Regions from separate parts of the Streptomyces sp. NPDC002835 genome, predicted to be linked through region 3. Evidence: riboswitches for the same ligand, from Rfam matches in the RefSeq annotation. Region 3 holds a riboswitch; each other region holds the start of a gene.

What was found. A riboswitch is a leader RNA that binds a small molecule or an ion and turns the genes downstream of it on or off. The one in region 3 is predicted to bind cobalamin.
Region 1: it holds a riboswitch for cobalamin, as region 3 does, so the genes downstream of both, ACWD01_RS24920 (energy-coupling factor ABC transporter permease) here and ACWD01_RS25100 (FecCD family ABC transporter permease) in region 3, are expected to answer to the same signal.
Region 2: it holds a riboswitch for cobalamin, as region 3 does, so the genes downstream of both, ACWD01_RS35265 (cobalamin biosynthesis protein) here and ACWD01_RS25100 (FecCD family ABC transporter permease) in region 3, are expected to answer to the same signal.
Region 4: it holds a riboswitch for cobalamin, as region 3 does, so the genes downstream of both, ACWD01_RS02815 (ribonucleoside-diphosphate reductase subunit alpha) here and ACWD01_RS25100 (FecCD family ABC transporter permease) in region 3, are expected to answer to the same signal.

The regions. Positions count from the first base shown of each region.
Region 1 is NZ_JBSFUW010000025.1:97,628-102,307, forward strand. It holds gene ACWD01_RS24905 (energy-coupling factor ABC transporter ATP-binding protein) at 1-820, opposite strand, end outside; gene cbiQ (cobalt ECF transporter T component CbiQ) at 823-1,572, opposite strand; gene ACWD01_RS24915 (energy-coupling factor ABC transporter substrate-binding protein) at 1,579-1,968, opposite strand; gene ACWD01_RS24920 (energy-coupling factor ABC transporter permease) at 1,965-2,654, opposite strand; cobalamin riboswitch at 2,685-2,880, opposite strand; gene ACWD01_RS24925 (PTS-dependent dihydroxyacetone kinase phosphotransferase subunit DhaM) at 3,068-3,478, opposite strand; gene dhaL (dihydroxyacetone kinase subunit DhaL) at 3,475-4,095, opposite strand; gene dhaK (dihydroxyacetone kinase subunit DhaK) at 4,164-4,680, opposite strand, start outside.
Region 2 is NZ_JBSFUW010000062.1:10,054-14,733, forward strand. It holds gene ACWD01_RS35250 (class II aldolase/adducin family protein) at 1-489, opposite strand, end outside; gene ACWD01_RS35255 (anion permease) at 699-1,925, shown strand; gene ACWD01_RS35260 (hypothetical protein) at 1,938-2,159, shown strand; cobalamin riboswitch at 2,291-2,426, shown strand; gene ACWD01_RS35265 (cobalamin biosynthesis protein) at 2,550-3,500, shown strand; gene ACWD01_RS35270 (cobyric acid synthase) at 3,497-4,680, shown strand, end outside.
Region 3 is NZ_JBSFUW010000026.1:19,320-23,999, reverse strand. It holds gene ACWD01_RS25110 (ABC transporter substrate-binding protein) at 1-488, opposite strand, end outside; gene ACWD01_RS25105 (ABC transporter ATP-binding protein) at 504-1,289, opposite strand; gene ACWD01_RS25100 (FecCD family ABC transporter permease) at 1,289-2,398, opposite strand; cobalamin riboswitch at 2,502-2,650, opposite strand; gene ACWD01_RS25095 (HAD family hydrolase) at 2,808-3,629, opposite strand; gene ACWD01_RS25090 (TIGR03943 family putative permease subunit) at 3,707-4,432, opposite strand; gene ACWD01_RS25085 (permease) at 4,459-4,680, opposite strand, start outside.
Region 4 is NZ_JBSFUW010000002.1:16,263-20,942, forward strand. It holds gene ACWD01_RS02815 (ribonucleoside-diphosphate reductase subunit alpha) at 1-2,052, opposite strand, end outside; cobalamin riboswitch at 2,184-2,345, opposite strand; gene mctP (monocarboxylate uptake permease MctP) at 2,443-4,077, opposite strand; gene ACWD01_RS02825 (DUF3311 domain-containing protein) at 4,074-4,355, opposite strand.

The sequences.
Region 1 (4,680 bases), on a different contig from region 3:
GGGAGGAGGCGGCCCGTGTCCACGCCGCCAACTCCTCCGCCGTCCGCGGACCTTCGCCCCCGTCCAGCAGCCCCTGCGCCCGCAGCAGCTCCGCGACCGCCGTCCCCCACGGCATCCGCAGCCGCGCCGACTCCAACAACGCGTGGTCCGAGAGGAGTCCGGCCGCCGGGCCGGTCCGCAGGCCGTCCGGCGTCAGCACGGCGGCGTCGTCGGCCCAGCGCAGGGCGAGATCGACGTCGTGCGTCGCCATGACCACCGTCGTCCCCGCCGCGCGCAGACCGTCCAGCACGTCGAGCAGCCGCTCCTGCCCGTGCGGATCCAGCCCCGCGGTCGGCTCGTCCAGGATCAGCACCCGCGGCCGCATCGCCACCGCGCCGGCGATCACGGCCCGTTTGCGCTGCCCGTACGAGAGCAGATGCGTGGGCCGGTCCCGCAGCGCCACGATGTCCATCGCGGCCAGCGACTCGTCCACCCGGGCCCGTACCTCTTCCTCCGCCAGCCCGAGGTTCATCGGACCGAACGACACGTCCTGCTCGACGGACGCCGCGAACAGCTGGTCGTCCGGGTCCTGCAGGACCAGCTGCACCGTCGTGCGGAGCCGGGTCAGCCCGGCCCGGTCGTAGGTCACCGGCTCGCCGCCCAGGCGCAGCCGGCCGGCCGCGGGCCGCAGCCCGCCGCTCAGCAGCCGCAACAGGGTCGTCTTGCCGCTGCCGTTGCGTCCGAGCAGCGCGGTCGACCTGCCCTCCGCGAGGCCGAGGCCGATGCCGGTGAGCACGGCCGGGCCGTCCTCGTAGGCGTAACCGGCGTCGACGAGTTCCACGATCACAGGGCGTACCTTTCGAGCACGAGAGTGAGGACGACGATCCCGGTCAGCAGCGCGGCGACCCAGGCGAGGAACGGGCGGGACACCGTGGCCGGCGGCACCAGCACCCGCAGGGTGCCGTCGTAGCCGCGGCCCGCGAGCCCCGTCTGCAGCCGGCTCGCCCGGTCGAAGGCGCGCACGAAGGCCGTCGCCCCGAGCCCCGCGAGCGAGCGCCAGGCGGCGGCTCGCGTCGTGTGGCCGAGGCGGGCGGCCTGGGCCTGGCGGATGTTCGCCACGGCGTCGAGCAGCAGAAAACTGATCCGGTACATGACAAGCGCCACGTCGACCACCGCGGGCGGCACGCCCGCCTTCACCAGCCGCGGCAGCAGGTCGGACATCGGCGTCGTGAAGGCGAACAGCAGAACGCCCAGCGAGGCCGCGGACGTGCGCAGCAGCAGCCGCGCCGCCTGTCCCGGCCCGTCCGGCGCGAACGCGACCAGGCCGTCCGGGCCGCCGACCGCGAACAGCAGCGGTACGGCCCCGGTGACACAGAACCCCAGCGGGATACGGAACGCCCGCCAGAGCCGGCGGGGCGCCACCCCCGCCGGGCCGAGCAGCACGGCGAGCGTGGCCGCGGCGACGAGGACGGCGCCGGGCCACGGCGGCAGACAGACGGCCGTCACCGTCAGACCGACCCCGAGGGCGGCCTTCTCGCACGGGTGGCGGCGGCGCCAGCTGCTGCTGTGCGCCGCCACGTCGATGGGAAGCATCGGCGGCTACGCCGGGGGCGCGGCGGTGTCGGAGTCCTCGGCGGCGGCTTTCGCCGGCTCCTTCGCCTGTGCCTCTTTCCCCTGCGCCTCCTTCGCCCGCTCCTCGCCCTGCCGCCGGCCCCGGCGCAGCCCGAAGTAGTACGCCAGCACGCCGGCGCCGAGCGCCGCCTGCAGGGAGAACAGCGCCGACTCGACCTCGCCGGACGGCGGTTCGTACAGCGGGGAGAACCAGGGCTCGTAGTCCGGTTCGAGCTCCGTGATCGCCGCCTCGGCCTCCCCGTCCGCGCCGGTGAACGGTTCCGCCTTGTGGTCCCCGAGTCCCAGGACCAGGGGCAGGACGGCCAGGGCCGCAACGGCCAGCAGGAGCAGGGTGTTGATCCTCGCGTTACGGCTCATCGGACCGTGGCCTCCTTCTTCGTACCCGGAACCAGTACGCCGAGCCTGGTCAGTTCGCCTTTGCTGGACCGGCTGAGCAGCCGCATCACCAGCACGGTGAGCAGGCCCTCGCTGACCGCCAGCGGGATCTGGGTGAGGGCGAAGATCCCGCCGAACTTCGCCAGCGAGCCCGCGACACCGCTGCCGGGGTCGGGGAAGGCGAGCGCGAGTTGGACGGTGGTCACGCAGTACGTGGACAGGTCGGCGGTGAACGCGCCGAAGAACACGCTCACCATCAGCGGCGCCCCGGACCGGCGCAGCAGCCGGTACACCCCGTACCCCGCCCAGGGGCCGACGACCGCCATCGAGAAGACGTTGGCGCCGAGCGTGGTCAGACCGCCGTGCGCCAGCAGCAGGGCCTGGAAGAGCAGCGTGATCGTGCCGAGCACCGCCATGATCGGCGGTCTGAACAGGATCGCGCCGAGACCGGTACCGGTCGGGTGCGAGCAGCTGCCCGTCACCGACGGGATCTTCAGCGCCGACAGGACGAACGTGAAGGCGCCCGCCGCGCCGAGCAGCAGGGTCGAATCGGGATTGGACCTGACCTCGCGGGTCAGGGCGCGTACGCCGTGGACGACGAACGGGGCGGACGCGACGCCCCAGGCGGCCGCGTGCAGCGGGGGCAGATACCCCTCGGCTATATGCATGATGTGGGAGACCCTCTCCAGCACCTCGTGGATGGACAACGCACCCTGGCCGGTCTCCTGGCTGACGGGTCATGCCGCCCGTACTCCGCCTTCCCGGGCACCACGCGCAGGCGCGGTGTCCCAGTGGCTCCCCGTGAGGGGTCGGAGCCGGACTTCCCGATCACAGTGGCGAGGGCCGCACCGGTACCGCACCGGTTTCCCGAACACCAAGGCCCCGTGACAGTAATGCGCCGACCAGCGACATCACAAGCCGCGCACGGGCGCACCGGGCCGCGGCGGGGTGAGCCGTTCGCCACATCCGGGCCGGGGGCGGGCGTTCGGGGGCCGCTCGCGGCCGCGGTACGTCGGGGTCTGGGGCGGTCGTACGCGCGGTTCGCGGGCCGCGGTGCCTCAGAGCTTGCCGCGGCCGTACGTCACACCTTGCGGTAGTCGTACGCCTCCGAGGCCGCCGCCTCCACCGCGTCCAGGTCGGCCCCCGCGGAGGCCGTCACCAGGGCCGCCACCGCGCCCTCCACGAACGGCGCGTCCACCAGCCGGGTCCCGTCGGGCAGTTCGTCGCCCTCGGCCAGCAGCGCCTTGACCGTCAGCACGGCGCTGCCCAGGTCCACCAGGACCGCGACGCCGGCGCCGCCGTCGACCTGCTCCGCTGCCGCGGTGATCAGCTCGGCGCTGGTGCCGAGACCACCGTCCGGGGTGCCGCCGGCCGGCGCCACCGGGGCCGTACCGCCGCCGCCCGCGAGGCCCTTGGCCAGTTCGGCGACGGCGGCGGCCACCTCCCTGCTGTGCGAGACCAGCACGATCCCGACCTGTCCGGCGTCGCTCATGGCGCCTCCACCGCCTCCGCCGTCTCGGCGAGCGCGGCGACCAGCAGGGCGGACGACGTGGCTCCGGGGTCCTGGTGGCCGATGCTGCGCTCACCGAGATAGCTCGCCCTGCCCTTGCGCGCCTGCAACGGCACCGTCGCCAGGGCCCCCTGCTCGGCCGCCTCGCGGGCCGCGGCGAACGACTCGGTACTGTCGCCGAGCGCCGCGACCGCCGGCTCGAGGGCGTCCAGCATCGTCTTGTCGCCCGCCTTCGCGCCGCCCAGCTGCGCCACCGCGGCGACCCCCGTCCGCAGCGCCTCCGCGAGCTGCGCGGGAGTCACCTCCGCGTCGTCGCCCAGCGCCTTGCCGGTGCGCCGCAGCAGCGTCCCGTACAGCGGGCCCGACGCGCCGCCGACTGTCGACACCAACTGCCGTCCGGCCAGCATCAGGACTGCGCCGGGCGTCGCCGGCGGCTCCTTCTCCAGCGCGGTGCCGACGGCCGTGAAACCGCGCCGGAGATTGCTGCCGTGATCCGCGTCACCGATCGCCGAGTCCAACTCGGTCAGTCGGTCCGCCTCCCGGTCCACGGCGGCTGCGACCGCGGCCAGCCAGCGGCGGAAGAATTCGGCGTCGAGCACAGGAACTCCCTGGTGAGTCGGGTCGGTTCGGTCGGTACGAGGGACGACGGCATCGGGGACGCAGGCCGTCACGACCCCCAGCGCAGAGCCGGTGTCCGCACCGGCGCGTCCCACAGCCTGAGCAGCTCCTCGTCTACCTGGCAGAGGGTCACGGACGCGCCGGCCATGTCGAGGGACGTCACATAGTTGCCGACGAGGGTCCGGGCGACGGCCACGTCCCGCTCGGCCAGCACCCGCTGGACCTCCGCGTTGAAGCCGTACAGCTCCAGCAGTGGAGTCGCGCCCATGCCGTTGACGAGGACGATCACCGGGCCGGAGGGGCGCAGATCCTCCAGGACGGCCTCGACGGCGAAGTCCGCGATCTCCCGCGACGTCATCATCGGGCGGCGCTCCCGCCCCGGCTCGCCATGGATGCCGACGCCCAGTTCCAGTTCCCCGGAGGGCAGGTCGAAGGTGGGGCCGCCCTTCGCCGGGGTGCTGCAGGCGCTCAGCGCCACGCCGAAGCTGCGGGTCGACGCGTTGACCTGCCGGCCGATCGCCTCGACCCGCTCCAGCGGCGCCCGCTCCTCGGCGGCGGCCCCGGCG
Region 2 (4,680 bases), on a different contig from region 3:
GGCCGTGCGGTCGCGCAGGGCGTGGAGCATGTTCCGGGCCAGTTCGTCCGTGCCGTAGAGGGCGTAGGGGGCGACGCGGACCGGGCCGCCGAGGGCGGCGGTCATGTAGTGGACGGGCGGGAGTTCGGGGACGAGCGTGGAGACCGCCGTCGCGTGGACGGCGTGGGTGTGCACGACGGCGCGCGCGCCGGTCTCGCGGTGGATCGCCAGGTGCAGGGGCAGTTCGCTGGTGGGCTTCAGAACTCCGAGGACCTGCGTGCCGTCGAGGTCGACAGCGACGGTGTCGCGGTCCGTGAGCCGGTCGTAGGGCACTCCGCTCGGCGTGACAAGAACCACCTCGCCGACCCGGACCGAGACGTTGCCCGAGGTGCCGACGACGAGTCCTTCGGCCGCCGTTCTGCGGGCGGTGTCCACGAGCTCCCGCCAGGTCTGCTCGATGCCGTTCCGCCGTGCCTGGCCGGTCGCCGCACCGGTCGCCTCATCAGTCATGGCGGCGATCCTGCCAGCCGGGTGCGCGGCCTCGGCGACACGGAGGGTGTTCGAGTGGCTGCTGTGAGCGCCACCGGGGCCGAAAATCGGACAAGCGGAATCAGCCGACCCCACTTGGGGACACCGCGAAGTCCGACCCAGTTCACCTTCCGTTCATTCAGGTTGCCTACGGTCCTCGCGTCAATGACGTCAAACGATTGCCTGGGTAAATGGAACACATCACACTGCTGCTCGCGATCGTGATCGTGACAGCGCTCGTGTTCGATTTCACGAACGGTTTCCACGACACCGCCAACGCGATGGCGACGACCATCTCGACCGGCGCAATGAAGCCGAAGACCGCGGTGGCCATGTCCGCCGTTCTGAACCTCGTCGGCGCTTTCCTCTCCGTGGAGGTCGCCAAGACCATCTCCAGCGGACTGGTCGACGAATCAGGCATCACACCTGAAGTCATCTTCGCGGCGCTCGTCGGCGCCATCCTGTGGAACCTGCTCACCTGGCTGGTGGGCCTGCCGTCCAGTTCGTCGCACGCCCTCATGGGCGGTCTGATCGGCGCCACGGTCGCCTCGGTCGGCTTCGCCGGGGTCAACGGCGGCGTCGTCGTCACCAAGGTGCTCATCCCGGCCATCGCCGCGCCCGTCGTGGCCGGTCTCGCCGCCATGCTGGCGGCGCGGCTGACGTACCGGGTCGACAGGAACACCGACGCGAAGGCCACCGCCAAGGGGTACCGCGCCGGTCAGATCGCATCCGCCGGTCTCGTCTCCCTGGCGCACGGCACCAACGACGCCCAGAAGACCATGGGCATCATCACGCTCGCCCTGGTCGCCGGCAATGTCCTCGCCCCCGGGTCCAACCCCCCGATGTGGGTCATCGTCTCGGCCGGTGTGGCGATCGCGCTCGGCACCTACCTCGGCGGCTGGCGCATCATCCGCACCATGGGCAAGGGCCTCACGGACCTCCAGCCGCAGCAGGGCTTCGCCGCCCAGACCAGCGCGGCCAGCGTCATCCTCGCCTCCTCGAACCTCGGCTTCTCGCTGTCGACCACGCACTCCTGCTCCGGCGCCGTCATGGGCGCGGGCCTCGGCCGCAAGGGCGGCGTGGTCCGCTGGTCGACCGCCACCCGGATGTTCGTGGCCTGGGGTCTGACCCTGCCGGCCGCCGGACTCGTCGCGGCGATGTCGGAGTACGTCACCAAGCAGGGCGGCTGGGGTGTCGCGGCCGTCGCCGTCTTCCTCGTCGGCTCCTGCATCGCGATCTGGTTCATCTCGCGCCGTCAGGTCGTCGACCACACCAACGTCAACGACGTCGACACCGAGGAGCCCGCGGACGTCGTCACGGACGCCGTCACGGCCGTCACCCCGCCGCCCGCCGGCGAACTGAAGACCACTGTCCCGGCCCCCGCCGACCCCGAGCCGGTCCGTCCGGCCGCGGTGTAAGGAAGCAGCAGCATGAAGATCGACTGGGTAGCCCTCGGCTCCGTGTTCGGCGTGAGCCTCGTCGCCACCGTCGCCCTGGTGGGCCTGTTCACCCTGGGCATCGTGGGCCTGAGCAAGCAGGGGTCCGGCACACAGACCGCCGGCTCCGCCGTACTGACCCGCACCGGCGCGTACGCGTGCTTCGCGCTCTGCGCGGCGGCGGTGTCCTACGGGATCTATCTGATCGTCACCTGACGTCCCGTATCCGCACGGAGGCCGGGCCGGACGCACCTGCGGGCGCGTCCGGCCCGGCCTTCGCGTGTGCGCCCGTGTGGGACTGCGCACACTGTCCCGCCGCAGGTCAAGGGTGAGTTGACGGGCGTTCGCGCACATGGTGGACTGCCGGGGCCATCTACGGCGGCAGAAGAGGAAGTCCGGTGCGAATCCGGCGCGGTCCCGCCACTGTCACCCGGGGACACCACCCCGGGGAGCCAGGAACTCTCGCCGCCGGTCACGTCGAACCAGGGCGCGGACCCTGAGTGAGGACTCCTGCCATGCCCGGCCGCGGTACTGCCCTGTCTGCACTGCCTGCCTTGCCTCTCGGATCCCGTCCCTGCGGACATCTCCCCTCGGACGGCTGATCACGTGCGCGCCGACCGGATCTTCCTGTACGGCGCCGCGGCCGGCCTCGTCGGCGACCGGCTCCTGGGCGATCCCCGCCGGGGGCACCCGGTCGCCGTCTTCGGGCGGGCCGCGGGCGCCGTCGAGCGTGCGCTGTGGCGTGACCACCGGGGCCGGGGCGCCCTGCACACCGCGGTGTGCGCCGGCGGAGCCGTGGCCGTGGCGGCCCTGGCCGCCCGTGCCGTACGCCGCTCCCCCGCCGCCTCGCTGGCCCTGACCGCCGCCGCGACCTGGGCCGTCGTCGGGGGCACGACGCTCGGCCGCGAGGCCGCGGCCGTCGGAGAGGCGCTGGCGGCCGGGGACGTCGAGGCCGCGCGCGAGCGGCTGCCCCATCTGTGCGGCCGCGACCCGCAGGCACTGGACGAGCAGCAGATCGCCCGCGCCGTCGTGGAGTCCGTCGCCGAGAACACCTCGGACGCGGTCGTCGGCGCCCTCGTGTGGGGCGCCGTGGCGGGCGTGCCCGGGCTGGTGGGCTTCCGGGCGGTGAACACCCTGGACGCGATGGTCGGCCACAGGTCGCCGCGCTACCGGCGCTACGGCTGGGCCTCGGCCCGCCTCGACGACGTCGCCGGCTGGCCCGGCGCCCGGCTGACCGCCGTGCTGGCGGCCCTCTGCGGGCCGGACCCGCGAGGCGCCGTGCGGGCCTGGCGGGCGGATGCCGCCAAGCACCCGAGCCCCAACGCGGGCCCCGTGGAGGCGTCCTTCGCGGGCGCCCTCGGCGTACGGCTGGGTGGGACCCTCTCCTACGGCGGCCGGGTCGAGCACCGGCCGGTGCTGTGCGGGGAGGGCCGCGCGGTGGAGTTCGGCGACATCGGTCGGGCGGTGCGGCTTTCGCGCCGAGTGGGGCTGCTGGCCCTGGCGGTCTGCGCGGGCGCACGGCTCGGCGCTGGGGCACTGAAACGGAGACGGGCATGAGCGGTGGGCTGCTGGTCGCGGGAACCACCTCGGACGCGGGCAAGAGCGTCGTCACGGCCGGGATCTGCCGGTGGCTGGTGCGGCAGGGGGTGAAGGTCGCGCCGTTCAAGGGGCAGAACATGTCCCTCAATTCGTTCGTGACGCGTGAGGGCGCGGAGATCGGGCGGGCCCAGGCGATGCAGGCGCAGGCCGCCCGCGTGGAGCCGACCGCGCTGATGAACCCCGTACTGCTCAAGCCCGGCGGCGACCGCTCCAGCCAAGTGGTGCTGATGGGCAGGCCCGTCGGCGAGATGAGCGCGAGGGGCTATCACGGGAACCGGCAACGCGAGCTTTTCGAACCGGTCATGGCGTGCCTGGATGAGCTGCGGGGCACGTACGACGCTGTGATCTGTGAAGGGGCGGGCAGTCCGGCCGAGATCAATCTGCGGCGCACGGACATCGTGAACATGGGCATCGCGCGGGCGGCCCGGCTGCCGGTGCTGGTGGTCGGCGACATCGACCGGGGAGGGGTGTTCGCGCAGTTCTTCGGTACGACGGCGCTGCTGAGCCCCGAGGACCAGTCGCTCGTGGCGGGGTATCTGGTCAACAAGTTCCGCGGCGACGTGTCGCTGCTGGAGCCGGGGCTCAACATGCTGCGCAGCCTCACCGGACGGCCGACCTACGGTGTCCTGCCGTACGCGCACGGACTCGGCATCGACGAGGAGGACGGCCTGAGGGTGTCCCTGCGCGGCGCGGTACGGGAGTCGGTGGTCGCCGCGCCCGTCGGCCAGGACGTGCTGCGGGTCGCGGTGTGCGCGGTGCCGCTGATGTCGAACTTCACCGATGTGGACGCGCTGGCGGCCGAACCGGGCGTCGTGGTGCGGTTCGTGGACCGCGCGGAGGAGCTCGTGGACGCCGACCTGGTGGTGGTCCCCGGCACCCGGGGGACGGTCAGGGCGCTGGCGTGGCTGCGGGAACGCGGGCTGGCGGACGCCCTGGCACGGCGGGCGGCGGAAGGCCGGCCGGTGCTGGGCGTCTGCGGCGGCTTCCAGGCGCTCGGCGAGCACATCGAGGACGACGTCGAGTCGAGGGCCGGCGAGGTCGCGGGGCTCGGGCTGCTGCCGGTACGGGTGCGGTTCGCGCGCGAAAAGTGCCTGGCCAGACCGGTCGGCGAGGCGCTCGGGGAGCGGGTCGAGGGCTA
Region 3 (4,680 bases):
CCGTTGCGGCAGGATTCGCTCAGCAGATACGAGTCGACGCCCACCTTCTCCAGCTCGGCCGGGCTGAAGCCTTCCCCCTCGTTGAAGCCGTAGTTCCAGCCCGCGAAGACGAGATCGGCGCGGGCGGCGAGGACCAGTTCCTTGTTGATCGTCTTCTTCGAGAGCCACTTCGTCTTCTCGTAAGCGTCCTTCCAGGGAACGGCTGTGAGATCGCCCCTGTCGTCGGGCATCACATAGCCCGCCATGCGGTCCTCGAGTCCGAGCGCGAACATGATTTCGGTGATGCCGACGTCATTGGTGACGACACGCTGTGGCGCCTTGTCGTAACTCTTCGTCCGGCCGCAGTTCTCGATGGTCACCGGGTAGTGGCTGCCGCGTGCCCGGGCACCACCACCCTCCTCGTCCTGGGAAGTGACCTGCGCGCCGCACCCGGTGAGTACCAGGGCGGCGGCGAGTGCGAGTGCGGCGGGGCGTACGGGGTTCGGCATGATGGCCATGGCTCCTCAAGAAGCGGGCTGAGTCGGTGGGAGACGGTCGAAGAGCAGTTGCACGGCGCCGGACTCGGGGTGCGGCACACGGTGCGCCCGTACGCCGAAGACCTCGGCCAGCAACTCGGGTGTGAGCACGTCGTACGGTGCACCGGAGGCGACGATCCGGCCGCTGTCGATGACGTGGAGCAGGTCGCAGTGGAGCGCGGCGAGGTTGAGGTCGTGCAATGCGGTGAGCACGGTCAGCCCACTTCCGCGCACCAGAGCCAGCACTTCCAACTGCTGGGCAATGTCGAGGTGGTTGGTGGGCTCGTCGAGCACCAGTACGCGCGGCTGCTGCGCGAGCGCGCGGGCGATCAGGACCCGTTGCTTCTCGCCGCCGGAGAGGGTGAGGAAGCCGCGGTCGGCGAGGTGGCAGGCGTCCACCCTGACCAGCGCGGCCTCGCACGCCTTCCGGTCCTCGTCGGTGGTCCGGGCCACGGACCGCTGGTGCGGCAGCCGCCCCATCGCCACGACCTCGGCGACCGTGAAGTCGAACTCGGTGACCGCCTCTTGGGGCAGGGCGGCCAGCCGGCGGGCGCCTTCGCGCGCGCTCAGGGAGTGCAGGTCCTCACCGCCGAGCCGGACCGTCCCTGTCGAGGGGCGCAGGGCCCGGTAGACGCAGCGCAACAGCGTGGACTTGCCGCTGCCGTTGGGCCCGACCAGCCCGACGACCTGCCCGCTGCCCGCTCGGAGCGTGACCTCCCGCACCAGCCGCGCGCCGGCGACCTCGACCGTCAGTGCATCGATGTCGATCCGCATCACGCGCCTCCGAAGGTGTAGGAGCGGCGGCGCATCAGCAGGACGAAGCACGGCACGCCGATGACGGCGGTCAGCACGCCCACCGGCAGCTCGACGGGAGCGAGCACCACGCGCGACAGGATGTCCACCCAGATCAGCAGGACGGCGCCCGCGAGTGGGGCGACGGCCAGCAGCCGGCGATGGTCCGCGCCGACCAGCATCCGTGCGGCGTGCGGAACCATCAGGCCGACGAAGCCGATCGCACCGCTCACCGCGACCACGGCCCCCGTGACGGCGGCACAGACCAGGAACAGCTCCTTGCGCAGCCTTCCCGCGTCCACCCCCAGGGCGGCCGCGGTCTCGTCACCCATCGCCAGGGCGTTCAGGCGGCGCGCCGACACAGTGAGGTGGGCGAGGCCGGCGAGCACGGCCCCCGCGGCAATCGGCACGGAGGCCCAGCTGGCTCCGCCGAGACTGCCGAGCAGCCACATCATCGCGGAGCGGGCCGCCTCGCCGCGCTCGGCCGCGAACACCATGAACGTGGTGACGGCCGAGAAGCCGTAGTACATCGCGGTGCCCGTCAGGACGAGCCGCAGCGGGGTCAGACCGTCAGAGGTGCGGGCGATCGCGTACACGAGCACCATGGCGAGGAGCGCGGAGAGGAAGGCCGCCGTGGACAGGGCCCACAAGCCGAGAGCGCCGAAGGCTCCGAAGAGGAGGACGGCGTTGGCGCCGACGGCCGCGCCGGAGGAGATGCCGAGGACGAACGGGTCGGCGAGGGCGTTGCGGACCATTGCCTGCACGGCGACGCCGATGGCGGACAGGCCGGCCCCGACGACCGCGGCCAGCACGGTTCGTGGAAAGCGCAGTTCCCACACGATGGTGTACGCCGAGACTTCGTCGGGGGATATGGATCCGCCGGTCAGCCCGGCCCACAGGTGACGCAGCACCTCTCCCCAGGACAGTCCCGACGCCCCGATCCCCGCCCCACAGACGATGGAGAGCAACAGCACGGTGCACAGGGTGGAGAAGAGAAGGAGCAGTGATACACGCTTGGGCGGCGCGGGGCCGGCGCCGGTACGCGCCGCGTGAGGTGGTGCGGCCGGTTCGAGTTCGAGGGGGGTGGCCATGGGCGGATCGCCTTCGCCTCAGGCCGTGCACCCACGTGAGCACAGGAGCGGCCCGGGACGCGGGGCGCCCTGTGCAGCACCCTCTCGCAGTCCACGGCGAATTGACAGGAGCCATCACCACCGCGGGTAATCGGGCTCACGGGGCCACAAGTTGGGCTCCGCCTACCGTTGCGGGTCAGCGCCGGACTTCCACCGGACTTCCCCCGCGGGGCGGCTTGCAGCATAGCGTGCACGGGAGGGTGACCCTTCCGTCATCGCAAAGATGCCACCCTGATGGGGACTGTGGGAGACACACCGGGGGCATACCCGGCCGCAGCTCTCCAATGAGCGACGCGGGCTCCTTGGTTCGGTGTGCCGGGCCAAGGAGCGAGGGTCTGTCGGCCCCATGGACCGGCCGGACGGTGACGGGTCAAGCACGTGCCCGCGCCGGCAGTCGTGCGGTGGTCTCCATGCCGAGCACGACTTCGCACGCCTGATGAATGGGCACGTGCAGGTGCTGCTGCGCCGTGTGAGCGACGATGGCCTGCGCCAGGGGGTGGCGGGCGTGCAGCTCGCCGGAGGCGGCCAGGCTGAGCACGTCGTCGGCCATGAACCGGTCGCTGAGGCTCACCACGCCCGCCACCAAGGGCTTCCCGAAGGTGAGGGTGCCGGTCTTGTCGAAGACGACGGCCGAGACGCGGCCGATACCCTCCAGCTGGGTGCCGCCCTTGATCAGAGTGCCGCGCCGCGCGCCGTTGCCGATCGCGGCGCTGATGGCGGTGGGAGTGGCGAGACCGGCGGCGCAGGGGCAGGCGATGAGCAGCATGGTCATGGCCCGCCGCGCGTCCCGCACCTCGTCGAGCGCGACCTCGGCCTCGACGCCGCCGTCGCGCACGACCCAGACGCGTTCCTCACCGGTCGTCAGCAGTTGCTCGATGGCGCGACGGGTGCGGCGCAGGGTGAGGGTCTGGAGGAACTCGCCGAGGTCAGGCAGCCACAGCACGGTCAGCGCGACCACGCTCTCGCGGAGCACGAGCGAGATCAGCGTGGCGGCGGTGACCAGGCTGTCCGTCCCCGGTGAACTGCGGCCGCGCAGTGAGCGCAGCGCGCCCCGGAAGAACGGCAGGCCCGTGAACACCACGGTGAGCACGCCGCCCGCGCCGGACGAGCCGAAGCGGAACCGCGGCCTCGTCAGCAGCCGACGCACCGCCACCACCGCCGGCATGGCGCCGCCCACCACGAGCCTGGCCACCTCGCCGGCGGACGAGTCCGGAACGGACCGGGTCGGTACGGACCGGGTCGGTACGGGCCGGCAAAGGCCCGTCGGCCTCAGGGGCTGACGGTGGGCGCTCTGTCGGTGTAGGGGTTTGCCGGTTGAGCGATGCGCTCGACTCGGGCCGTGTCCAGCGCCAACGCCGCCGACCTGGTTCCGAAGGCCCCGCGAGGATGCCATGTACCGGTCACCTTGACCCAGGTGTCGGCAGGTGGTGCCGGTGCGCCGCGGACGGTGACCGCCAACGACTGGGAGTCCGCAGCACAGCAAGCCACGACGAGCCTGGTCAGATCCCAGCCGCCGTCCTTGCGCGGTGTGACGAAACCCTGCATGACGACCGTGCGGCCCTCGAGGCTGCCTGTCTCGTCCTGCTGTACCCGTGCGATGAATTCGGTCAACGACAACGGGACCGGCCCCTCTACCGCGAGGGGTTCGAAACGCTCGTACTCTTCGACGATCAACGGAGTGTCACGAGCGGCGGTGTACGCCCCGAGGGCCGGCGGCGCGAAGAGCAGCAGTGCCAGCGCGGGCGGCAGGAGCAGCCAGCCGACGCGGGATCCGTGTGAGTGATCGTGCCCGTGCTCTGACGGCACCACTTGGCCTGTCCCATCCGTCGCCGTCGTCGCGGCCCTGAGCGATCTGTCGTGAAGAGCGCCGATGAAGCCCGCGACAAGCAGGACGGTCCCCGCGGCGGCGACGTAGGGCTGCAGACTTTCCTTCACATAGCGCAGGCTGATGTCGCTGAACAGGGACACCCGTAGAACACCGGCCCCGAGGACCATGAGCAGCACGTTCTGCACCGTGTGTCTCACAGCAGCCACCACCCGACGAGAGCGCTGCACGCGATGGCGACCACAGCCGTGGCCGCGGAGAACCGCAGGGCGAACCCACGGCCGAACGTACCCGCCTGCAGAGCGATCAGCTTCACGTCCACCATCGGCCCCACCACCATGAACGCGAGCCGGGCAGTGGGCGAGAAGCCGGTGAGGGAGGCGGCGACGAACGCGTCCGCCTCCGAGCAGACAGCCAG
Region 4 (4,680 bases), on a different contig from region 3:
GGCCCGTACGTCGGCCGGGACCCAGTCGAAGCCCTGCACCGAGCCGTTCGCCTCGCGCAGGGCCTCCCGGGTCTGCGCGTCCCACCCGCCGAGCTTCTTCAGCTCGGCCACGAGGTAGGAGTTGACCTGGAGGAACTCGCCGCTGAGGGTCTCGCGCTTGAAGAGGTTGGACACCTGCGGCTCGATGCACTCGTACACGCCGGCGATCGAGGCGATGGTGGCGGTCGGCGCGATGGCGAGCAGCAGGGAGTTGCGCATGCCGACGTCGGCGATCCGGGCGCGCAGCGCGTCCCAGCGCTCCGGCCAGTTGAGCGTGGTGCCGTAGTGGTCGGGGTGCAGCACGCCGCGCGCCGTGCGGGTCTCGGACCAGGCCGGCAGGGAGCCGTCGCGTTCGGCGAGGTCGCAGGACGCCTCGTACGCCGCCAGCATGATCCGCTCGGCGATCCGGGTCGACAGGGCCTTCGCCTCGGGGGAGTCGAAGGGCAGCCGCAGTTTGAAGAAGACGTCCTGCAGCCCCATCGCGCCCAGGCCCACCGGACGCCACCGGGCGTTGGACCGGCCGGCCTGCTCGGTCGGGTAGAAGTTGATGTCGACGACCCGGTCGAGGAAGGTCACCGCCGTGCGGACGGTCTCGTCCAGCCGCTCCCAGTCGATGCCGTCGGCGCCGGCTCCCGCGTCGACGAACGCGCCCAGGTTGACCGAGCCCAGGTTGCAGACGGCCGTCTCGCCGTCGTTCGTCACCTCGAGGATCTCGGTGCACAGGTTGGAGGAGTGGACGACCCGGCCGGGCTCCGCCGTCTGGTTGGCGGTGCGGTTGGCGGCGTCCTTGAACGTCATCCAGCCGTTGCCGGTCTGCGCGAGGGTCCGCATCATCCGCCCGTACAGCTCACGGGCCGGGACCGACTTGCGGGCCAGCCCGGCGGCCTCCGCCCGGCGGTACGCGGCGTCGAACTCGTCGCCCCACAGGTCGACCAGCTCGGGCACGTCGACCGGGGAGAACAGCGACCACTCGGTGTCCGCCTCGACGCGCCGCATGAACTCGTCGGGGACCCAGTGCGCGAGGTTCAGGTTGTGCGTACGGCGGGCGTCCTCGCCGGTGTTGTCGCGCAGCTCAAGGAACTCCTCGACGTCCGCGTGCCAGGTCTCCAGGTAGATCGCGGCGGCGCCCTTGCGCCGGCCGCCCTGGTTCACCGCGGCGACGGAGGCGTCGAGGGTCTTCAGGAACGGGACGATCCCGTTGGAGTGCCCGTTGGTGCCCCGGATGAGTGAACCGCGGGCGCGGATGCGGGAGTACGAGAGGCCGATGCCGCCGGCGTGCTTGGAGAGGCGGGCGACCTGGTGGTAGCGGTCGTAGATCGAGTCCAACTCGTCGAGCGGCGAGTCCAGCAGATAGCAGGACGACATCTGCGGGTGACGGGTACCGGAGTTGAAGAGGGTGGGCGAGGACGGCAGATAGTCGAGCCGGCTCATCAGCCGGTACAGCGCGGCCACTTCGTCCACCGCGGGCTCGGTGTCGTCCGCGGCGAGGCCGGAGGCGACGCGCAGCATGAAGTGCTGGGGGGTCTCGATCACCCGGCGGGTGATCGGGTGCCGCAGCAGATAGCGGCTGTAGAGCGTCCGCAGCCCGAAGTAGCCGAACCGGTCGTCCCCCTCGGGGTCGATCAGCGCGTCGAGCCGGTCCGCGTGCAGTGCGGTGAACGAGGCCGTGCGGTCGGCGATCAGGCCCTCGCGGTGGCCGACGGCGACCGAGGCGGAGAAGCACACCGCGCCCTGCCCGGCGGCCTCCGTCGCGATCGTGCGGGTGAGCAGACGCGCGGCCAGCTTGGAGTACGCGGGGTCCTCGGAGATGAGGCCGGCGGCGGCGTCGGTGGCGAGGGAGCGCAGTTCGGCCTCGTCGGACCCGGCGTGCCGGCCGCGCAGCGCGGCGGCGGCGACCCTGCCCGGGTCGGTGTCGGCCAGGTCGGCCGTGAGGTCCGTCAGGAGCCGCAGCAGCACGGTCCCGGGGCCGTCCTGCTGGGTCGCTGAAGCCGGATCGGCTGGCGCGATGGTCATGTGGTGCTCTCCCTCGCTCGGCTCTGGACCGGCGGGAGGCGGGGGCCGTGGCGGCGCGTACCTGGGCAGCACGGCGCACGGCGTCCACCGGCCCAACCGCGAGGCCCGGACGTCTGGCATCCGGATCGGTCGAACCGGATGCGCCGTCGGCAGGTCGTCGGACTCGAAACGGGTACGGCAAAGCGCACCGGATCACACCGTTGCGGGACAGTTCCGGATTCGCACCGGATTCCCCTGCAGTGACAGCGAGATGAGCATACATGTGGGGGCGGGCCGGGAGTGCCACCCCCACATGTTGTGTCTGCGGGCGGAAGTTGAGGTGACGGTCCACCGCGATACGAGAAGGGGCCGCCGGGAGGTCCGGCGGCCCCTTCTCGGTCGTGTGCGGTGTCAGTGACCGCCGGGCGCGCCCGCCGTGGCCGGCGGGAGCTCGACCTTGACGCCCGGGTCGCCCGCGTCCGCGGTGTAGTCGGACGGGCTGGTCTCGTCGATGCCCTCGGGGGCCTTGGCCGCCCGCATGACGAAGGTGAGGACCACGGTCACGACCACGTTCAGCACGAACGCGGTGAGACCGATGTAGCCGATCTGGCCGATGAACGGGATCGCGTCGGACGAGCCGCCGAAGTGCTTCTGCGTCGGGCTCGCGACGTTGTAGGCGGAGATGGTGCCGTAGAGCATGCCGACCGCCCAGCCGCCGATCAGTGCCCAGCGGTGGAACCAGCGGGTGAACAGACCGCCGACCAGCGCCGGGAACGTCTGCAGGATCCAGATTCCGCCCAGCAGCTGGAAGTTGATCGCCACGGTCTTGTCCATGGTGAGGACGAAGACCAGGGCGCCCACCTTCACCAGCAGCGAGACCAGCTTGGAGACCTTGGTCTCCTGGGCCGGGGTCGCGTCGGGCCGGATGAAGTCCTTGTAGATGTTCCGGGTGAACAGGTTGGCCGCGGCGATCGACATGATGGCCGCGGGGACCAGCGCGCCGATGCCGATGGCGGCGAAGGCGACGCCCGCGAACCAGGCGGGGAACATGTTTTCGAACAGCTGCGGGATGGCCAGCTGGCCGTTCTTGACGTTCACCCCGGCCGCGATCGCCATGAAACCGAGCAGCGCCAGCAGCCCGAGCATCACCGAATACAGCGGCAGGATCGTGGTGTTGCGGCGGATCACCTCACGGCTGCGCGAGGACAGCGTCGCCGTGATGGAGTGCGGGTACATGAAGAGGGCCAGCGCGGAGCCGACCGCCAGCGTGGCATAGCCCCAGTGCGCCATCTCGCCGGGCACCAGCGCGCCGGTGGGCTTGCCCGTAGCCTCGTTGACCTGGGAGAACTTCTCCCCGGCCGCGGCGAAGATATTGTCGAAGCCGCCCAGCTTGATCGGGATGTAGATGATCGCCACCGCGATGACGATGTAGATCAGGGTGTCCTTGACGAACGCGATGAGCGCCGGCGCACGCAGTCCGGAGGAGTACGTGTAGGCCGCCAGCACGCCGAAGGCGATCAGCAGCGGCAGGTCCTTGACGAACCAGTTGGTCGTCTCGCCGCCGCCGACGCCCATCACGTCGAGCACGGCCTGGATGCCGACCAGTTGGAGCGCGATGTACGGCATCGTGGCGAGCAGGCCGGTGAGCGCGACCGCCAGCGACAGGCCCTTGGAGCCGAACCGGCCGCGGACGAAGTCGGAGGTCGTCACGTATCCGTGCTTGTGCGACACCGACCACAGACGCGGCAGGAAGGTGAAGATCAGCGGGTAGACGAGGATCGTGTACGGGACGGCGAAGAAGCCGGCCGCGCCCGCCGCGTAGATGGCCGCCGGCACGGCGACGAAGGTGTATGCGGTGTACAGGTCGCCGCCGAGCAGGAACCAGGTCACCCAGGTGCCGAACGAGCGGCCGCCGAGGCCCCATTCGTCGAGGGTGTTCTCGTTCGCGGCCCTGCGCCAGCGCGCGGCCAGGAAGCCCATGACCGTGACGGCCACGAAGAAGAAGATGAAGACGGCGAGTGCGACGCCGTTCACGCCGTCCTTCACTGCGACGCACCCCCCTTGCGGCCGCGCTGGTCACGCTGCCACAGCTTGTAGGCGATCATCGTCAGGACCGCCGAGATCAGCACCCAGAGCATCTGGTACCAGTAGAAGAACGGCATGCCGATGAAAGTCGGTTCGACCTTCGCGTAGGAGCCGACCCAGAGCATCGCCACGAAAGGCGCGAAGAGGCAGAGGGCGATGATCACGCGTACCGGTGTGACGACCGGTTGTTTCGCTTCGGGCGCTTGTGGCGCTTCGGGCGCATCGGGTGCTGCTGACATGCGACTCCGTCCCCTTACTGCTCACTTGTAATGCGCACGAAATCTAGGCGAGGCGTTCTCGCGGAGTCACCCCCGGTTCGTATATCGGTACGGCAAAGACTTGGCTACGGGGCGCCCAAAACATGACATGGCGCCGCAACAGGTTGCGGCGCCATGTATGTCGAGCCGGGCCCGGCTCAGCCGTTCGGCCGCTTCAGCCTCGCCACGCTGCGAATTCCCGGGGGGCAACCCCCGGACCCCCGGCAATGCTCCGAGCCGGGCCCGGGTCAGCCGTTCGGCCTCTTGAGCCTCGCCACGCTGCGAATTCCCGGGGGGCAACCCCCGG